One region of the Herbaspirillum sp. VT-16-41 genome, then DNA from elsewhere that is predicted to be linked to it. Evidence: predicted binding sites of a transcription regulator. Region 1 holds the regulator's gene; each other region holds the start of a gene.

Region 1 (2,232 bases):
AGGAAGACGGCAAGCCGCTCTCGCGCGATGAAATCGAGGGCCGCCTGAACAACCTGCTGCATGAACTGCAGATCGAAAAGCTGCGCGAGAGCCAGGCACTGTCGCTCTCCGGTGGCGAACGCCGCCGCGTGGAAATCGCCCGCGCACTGGCCACCGATCCGCGCTTCGTGCTGCTGGACGAACCGTTTGCCGGTATCGACCCGATTGCAGTGATCGAAATCCAGCGCATCGTGCGCTTCCTCAAGGAACGCGGCATCGGCGTGCTCATCACCGACCACAACGTGCGGGAAACCCTGGGTATCTGCGACCGCGCCTACATCATCAACCAGGGCACGGTGCTGGCCAGCGGTAACCCGGAAGAGATCATCGCCAACGAATCGGTGCGCCGCGTATACCTAGGCGAACACTTCCGCATGTAGCACCCGCCGTCCATCGGCCACACAACGGTATTGCAACCAGCGGGCCACGCCGCTCCCAGAAAGACAGATGAAACAGTCGCTCCAGTTACGTACCTCGCAGCACCTCGCATTGACGCCGCAACTGCAGCAGTCGATCAGGCTGTTGCAACTGTCGACGCTGGAACTGCACCAGGAACTGGAACAGATCCTGTCCGACAATCCCCTGCTCGAACGCCTGGACGACGCTCTCGACAATTCGGTGCGCCTGTTGGCCGATGGCGCGGTCTCTTCCGCGCCCTCCACCGGAGTGGCCGAGCCCGCTGGCGACAGCGGCAACGAAGCAGCCCCCTCCGCTACTGATGGCGAAGCCAGTTTCGACTATCAAGACAACAGCCCCGAGAGCGGTGTCAGTGGCGAATCCGACTGGAGCTTCGACGACGTGGCGCGCAGTGGCAAATCGCCCGACGACGACGATGCCCGCCCGCAACTGGAAGCGCATGAGCTGACCCTGCGCGAACACCTGCTGGAACAGATCCGGGTCACCGCCCGCACGCACCGCGACCGTGCGCTGCTGGAACTGCTCACCGATGCGCTGGACGAAAGCGGTTACCTGGAGGAACCGCTGGAAGACATCCTGGCGCGCCTGCCGGAAGAGCTGGGCGTTGATCTGGAAGAACTGTCGATCTCGCTGAAGCTGCTGCAGAGCCTGGACCCGGCCGGAGTGGGTGCGCGCAGTGCCGGTGAATGTCTGGCACTGCAGATCCGCCGCCTGCCCAAGGTGCCCTTCGTCACCCGCAAGCTGGCCTTGAGGATTGTCGAGGATTACCTGCCGCTGTTCGCACAGCGCGATTTCAACAAGATCAAGAAGGCTCTCGATTGCGATGACGAGGACCTGCGCGAAGCACAGGCGGTGATCCGTCAGTGCCGTCCGCATCCGGGTGCCGAATTCGCGCGCGATGCTTCGGACTACGTGGTGCCAGACGTGATTGTCAAACAGACAAAGAACGGCTGGCAGGTCATGCTCAACCATGAGGTCATGCCCAAGCTGCGCGTCAATGCAATGTATGCGAGTGCGCTCAAGCAGGCCAAGGGCGAAGGATCGCTGTCGTCGCAGTTGCAGGAAGCCAAGTGGCTCATCAAGAACATGCGGCAACGTTTCGATACAATTTTGCGAGTCGCGCAGGCTATTGTCGAACGTCAAAGAAACTTCTTTTCACATGGCGCAGTGGCCATGCGGCCCCTTGTGCTGCGTGAAATTGCTGATACACTGGGTCTACACGAGAGCACAATCTCTCGTGTGACAACTCAAAAATACATGCTCACGCCGCACGGCATGTTCGAGTTGAAGTACTTCTTCGGTAGCCACGTCGCGACTGAAACCGGAGGCGAAGCCTCCTCCACCGCGATACGGGCGCTGATCAAACAGTTGATAGGAGCCGAAAACCCGCAGACCCCATTATCCGATAGCAAGATTGCGGATATGCTGGCAGAACAAGGCATGGTGGTCGCGCGACGCACAGTCGCCAAATACCGCGAAGTGTTGAAGATTCCGCCAGTCAATCTCCGCAAGTCCCTCTGAGCTTTCCTCAGTTTTTCTGTAGCAGTACCGTTGCTGTGTTCAGGCAAGCATCCCTACCTGGTGCCCATGCCATCCGACACGAAGACCGTGCCCGTGGTACAGCAGCTGTAGACGATGCATCGCACGAACCTCCAGTGACCTCACGATAGGAGTCTTGTATGAATCTGACCATCAGTGGACACCACCTCGAACTGACCCCCGCCATCCGGGAATACGTGCAAAGCAAGCTGGCCCGTATCAAGCGCCATTTCGACA
Region 2 (2,232 bases), on a different contig from region 1:
GCGTCGGGGGGATTAAAATTCAGGGTCGGCCTATGAATCGTCTGACAAGATTTTTCGATGTTTCTTGCATTTTCTTGATCTTCCTCGCCCCCAGGACCCTGCCCCATGCCTCGTTTCTATTTCCCGCACCCCCTGGCGATCGGTTCGGCCGTGGTCCTGCCCGAGCAGATCGCCCACCACGTGCAGGTGCTACGCCTGCAGCCGGGCGACACCATCACCCTCTTCAATGGCGAAGGGGGTGAATACACCGCCAGCCTGACCGCCATCGAAAAGAAGCGCGCCCACGCCGAACCCAAGACCTTCTCCCCCCGCGAAGCCGAGCTGCCCTATGGCCTGACCCTGGCCCAGGCCCTGCCCGAAGGGTCGAAGATGGACTGGATCATCGAAAAAGCCGTGGAACTGGGCGCCACCGCCCTCCAGCCGCTGGCCGCCCAACGTTGCGTGGTACGGCTCTCGGGCGAACGCGCCGAGAAGAAGCAGGCCCACTGGCAAGGCATCATCCACGCCGCCGCCGAACAATGTGGCCGCAACCGCCTGCCGCATCTGGCCGAAGTGACCGACTTCAAGCGCTGGATCGCCCAGAGCGACCTGCACCGGCGCATCCTGCTCTCGCCCCGCGGCGAGCAGCCGCTCTCCGGCTGGGCCCGCCATCACCCACCGCAGGCAGTGACGCTGGTGGTCGGCCCGGAAGGTGGCTTCAGCGAGGAAGAAGAAAACCTGGCCTGCGCCCAGGGCGCGCTGATGTTGTCCATGGGCAGCCGCGTGCTGCGCACCGAGACCGCCGGGCTGGCCGCCCTGGCTGCCCTGAATGCGGTATGGGGCGAACTGTAATCTCCGACTGACCCGACCTGCCGACCTGCCGCCTAAACGTGCAGACCCGCCGTACTTGAGGTGCAAAAACGGCGCAGGCCTCACCAATTTGTCTCATCGACAAGCTGCGCCGTCGCTCCCATGACATCCTGCCGTGCGGCAATTTCCGCCGCAAAGCCGCTTCCTGCCTGACTTTCCCCTTCCACCGCAGCGCCTGACGATGGCCTGGCACGCCTTCTGCTTAAAGATATTCAATCTTGTATTCAAGTTTGAATATCCAAAATGAACGCCACCCAGACCCCGCAACAAGCTGCCTTCCAAGCCGCCGATATCCACGCCAGCGCCGGTACGGACATCCCCACCATCGCCGCCACCCTGGCCGCCTACCGCGAGGGGCGCAGCACCCCCGGCAAGATCGTGGCCGATCTGCTGGCGCGCATCGACAGCGCCGGTCGCAACGAGGTCTGGATCAGCCGGGTGCCGGCCAAGCAGCTCAAGCAGCAGGCCGCCGCGCTGGACCTGATGCTGCAGATCAAGGGCGAGGCGGTGTTCGAGACCATGCCGCTGTTCGGCATCCCCTTCGCGGTCAAGGACAACATCGACGTGGCCGACATGTCTACCACCGGCGCCTGCCCCGAATTCGGCCGCCTGGCCAGCGAGAGCGCTACCGTGGTGCAGCGCCTGCAGGCCGCCGGCGCCCTGCTGGTGGGCAAGACCAACCTCGACCAGTTCGCCACCGGGCTGGTGGGCGTGCGCTCGCCCTACGGCGCGGTGCGCAATGCGATCAAGCCGCAGTATGTCTCGGGCGGGTCCAGTTCCGGTTCGGCCGTGGCCGTGGCGCTGGGGCAGGTGATGTTTTCGCTGGGGACCGATACCGCCGGCTCGGGCCGCGTGCCGGCCGCCTTCAACCATCTGGTGGGCCTCAAGCCGACCAAGGGACTCATCAGCGCACGTGGCCTGGTGCCGGCCTGCCGCACGCTGGACTGCATTTCCATCTTCGCCCACGACGTGGCCGACGCTTGGCGCGTGCTGCACAGCGCCGCCGGCTACGACGCCGAGGACGGCTATTCGCGCCGCCCGGCGATGCTGGGCGTGAAACGCCGTGGCTACCGCATCGCCATTCCTGATGTCTGCGAGTTCTACGGCGACACGGTCGCCCAGGAAGCCTGGGAGCGCAGCCTGGCGCAGATCGCGGCACTGCCCGGCGTGACGCTGGCGCGCATTCCCTTCGCTCCCTTCAGCGATGCCGCGCAACTGCTGTACCAGGGGCCCTGGGTGGCCGAACGCCGCGCCGCACTGGGCGACTTCTTCCTGGAAAACCCGCAGGCCATCGACCCGGTGGTGCATCAGATCACCGCCCAGTCGGACAATTACGACGCGGTGGATGCCTTCAATGCCCAGTACCGTCTGGCCGACCTGCGG
Region 3 (2,232 bases), 280 kb from region 1:
ATCACGTGCAGCCAGCGCAGCAGCAGGTTCAGCCAGTCGAGTAGATATGCTTCCATGATGTTCCGCTCTCAAGTACCGCCGATCATTCCCCTCACGACCCGGGGGTGATCCATTTCCGGGATTGCCGCCCCGCCGTTCCGGGCGCGCCATCCATGCACCCGGGGACCGACAGTGTAGCCAATTCCGGCTCGCGCCACGCAGGCGGCGCGCCAACAAAAAATGCCGGATCGAATGATCCGGCATCGCCATGATGCTGCCAGCAGCGGCAGCGACCGGACCGCTTAGAAGTGGTACTCGGCGCGCACCATCGGGGTCTTGGCCAGCGAGCCCGGGACGTTGGACGGGTTGCCGAACTTGTTGCGCCAGTACTGGTATTCCAGGCCGACGCGCAACTTGTTTTTACCCATGCCCATCGAGGTACCCAGGTCGTACATGACCTGGCCATCGAAGTTGACTTCGGGACCGGTGGAGCCACCGAATTCGTTCTTGCCCTTGGCCGCGATGTAGTTCATGTAGCCTTCGAAGGCCCAGCCGGAAGCGCCCAGAGGGATACCCCAGGCCAGGTTCAGCATCGGGTGCGTGTCATACTCATAGCGACTCGCCACGCCAACGGGCTTGTTGCTTTCGAAGAGCGCCAGCACACTCACATTCAGGAAGCCAGGCACATCCATCATCAGGGTCGGACCAATCACCCACATGCGCTTCTTGGACCCGTAGCCCTTGTCGTTCTTGGTGTTCCAGTCAAAACCCAAGGTCAGGCCAACCCCACGCGCCGGGCCAAAGGACAGGTCCTTGCCGCTGATCTTGCCGATATCCAGCGTGTTGCGATAGACGACGTAGAATTCCCGGGCATTGTCATCCTTGTTATCCGACAGCAGCATGTCAATGTTGAGGAAATTGGTGCCGTACTTGTAGCCGCTTGCATGCTGGAAGTTGACGATGTTCTTGCTGATATCCTGCGAATTGTAGGGCTCGGCAAAACGGGTACCGTAACGGTAGCCGATTGAGTTGTCCGCCCAGTCCAGTGCATGAGCTGACATGCTGCATGCCGCCGAGGCGACTACCGCCGCCATCATCCAGTACTTCCCCTTGATACCCGTCTTCATAGTTTCTCCCTGTGTTGCTTGTCTAAAAAATGACTGTTGACCCGGAGCCCGGTTCGATCCTGCGGCGTACTGCACTCTCCCCGCCACAGCATCGAGATCCGCCCCCTTAAGTGCTTGCACTCGTCAAATAAGGCCTGGCAAATTGCTGACAGCACTGCCGACACCCGCACCGACGGCAGCCATTACGCAAAGCCCGTGCCAGCCCTTCCGGGGCTTCGGTTGACTTGTCTGCGGCGGTCTAAAACACGAGTCGCTTTCCCCCGAAAGGACAGGCATCGGCCCGCGCAGGGGCGCAATCCTAGCCGAGTCCGGGCCGAATCCCAAGGGCTCGCGGGCGACACCCCGGGTCCGTCACTTCGATTGTCAACAATCAAACCGCTCTGCCCACAACCGACAGGGAACTGGCAAAGGCGCAGCCGATAAGCCTTCCAGCCTCGTCATCGTATTTTTTTTAGTGCATTTTTATCTATGAAGGTGCAGACAAGCACCAAATTGTCGCAAATGGATTTTTTGATTGTCGACAAAAAATCCAGGCGCTGTCGATCATTGCCCAGTGGCTTGCTGACCGGCCTGCCGACCGGATTGCACTTGCGGCCGCGAGCCGCGGGGAGCGTGAGGGTGCTCAACGGGGTGGGTCGGCGCTTGGCACATTAAATGCTTTTAACCGGTGGGAATCTGCCATTCAAACGAACCAGGAAGGGAAGTCCACCGTGCATTCCAGCAAGTTCTTCAAATTCGGCATCAGCCTGCTGCTGGGCGCCAGCTGCACCCTCGCGGCCGCCCAGGAAACCAGGATCAAGTTCCAGCTCGACTGGCGTTTCGAGGGTCCGTCGGCCCTGTTCCTGGTAGCAAAGTCCAAGGGTTACTTCGCCCAGGAAAAACTGGATGTCACCATCGACGCCGGCAATGGCTCGGGCAATGCGGTCAACCGCGTGGCCTCGGGCACCTATGACATGGGCTTTGCCGACATGGCCGCGCTGATGGAATTCACCGCCAACAACCCGGATGCGCCGGGCAAGCCGGTGGGCGTAATGATGGTCTACAACGACACGCCGGCGGCGATCTTCTCGCTCAAGAAATCCGGCATCAAGAAACCGGCCGACCTGGTCGGCAAGAAGCTGGGGTC

The links. Region 1 encodes sigma-54, which starts transcription at its own class of promoters, with help from an activator protein. Its sites were predicted from a motif close to TGGCANGNAANCTGCTTT; they were not measured.
Region 2: the regulator sigma-54 is predicted to act here: its motif matches at 1,037-1,054, upstream of atzF (allophanate hydrolase).
Region 3: the regulator sigma-54 is predicted to act here: its motif matches at 1,290-1,307, upstream of BTM36_RS10160 (outer envelope protein).

What each region holds. Positions count from the first base shown of each region.
Region 1 covers NZ_MUXB01000099.1:84,228-86,459, forward strand. The annotation lists gene lptB (LPS export ABC transporter ATP-binding protein) at 1-419, shown strand, start outside; gene BTM36_RS08820 (RNA polymerase factor sigma-54) at 487-1,977, shown strand; gene raiA (ribosome-associated translation inhibitor RaiA) at 2,136-2,232, shown strand, end outside.
Region 2 covers NZ_MUXB01000131.1:311,899-314,130, reverse strand. The annotation lists gene BTM36_RS21170 (16S rRNA (uracil(1498)-N(3))-methyltransferase) at 106-831, shown strand; gene atzF (allophanate hydrolase) at 1,093-2,232, shown strand, end outside.
Region 3 covers NZ_MUXB01000099.1:360,244-362,475, forward strand. The annotation lists gene BTM36_RS10155 (urate hydroxylase PuuD) at 1-56, opposite strand, end outside; gene BTM36_RS10160 (outer envelope protein) at 282-1,106, opposite strand; gene BTM36_RS10165 (ABC transporter substrate-binding protein) at 1,817-2,232, shown strand, end outside.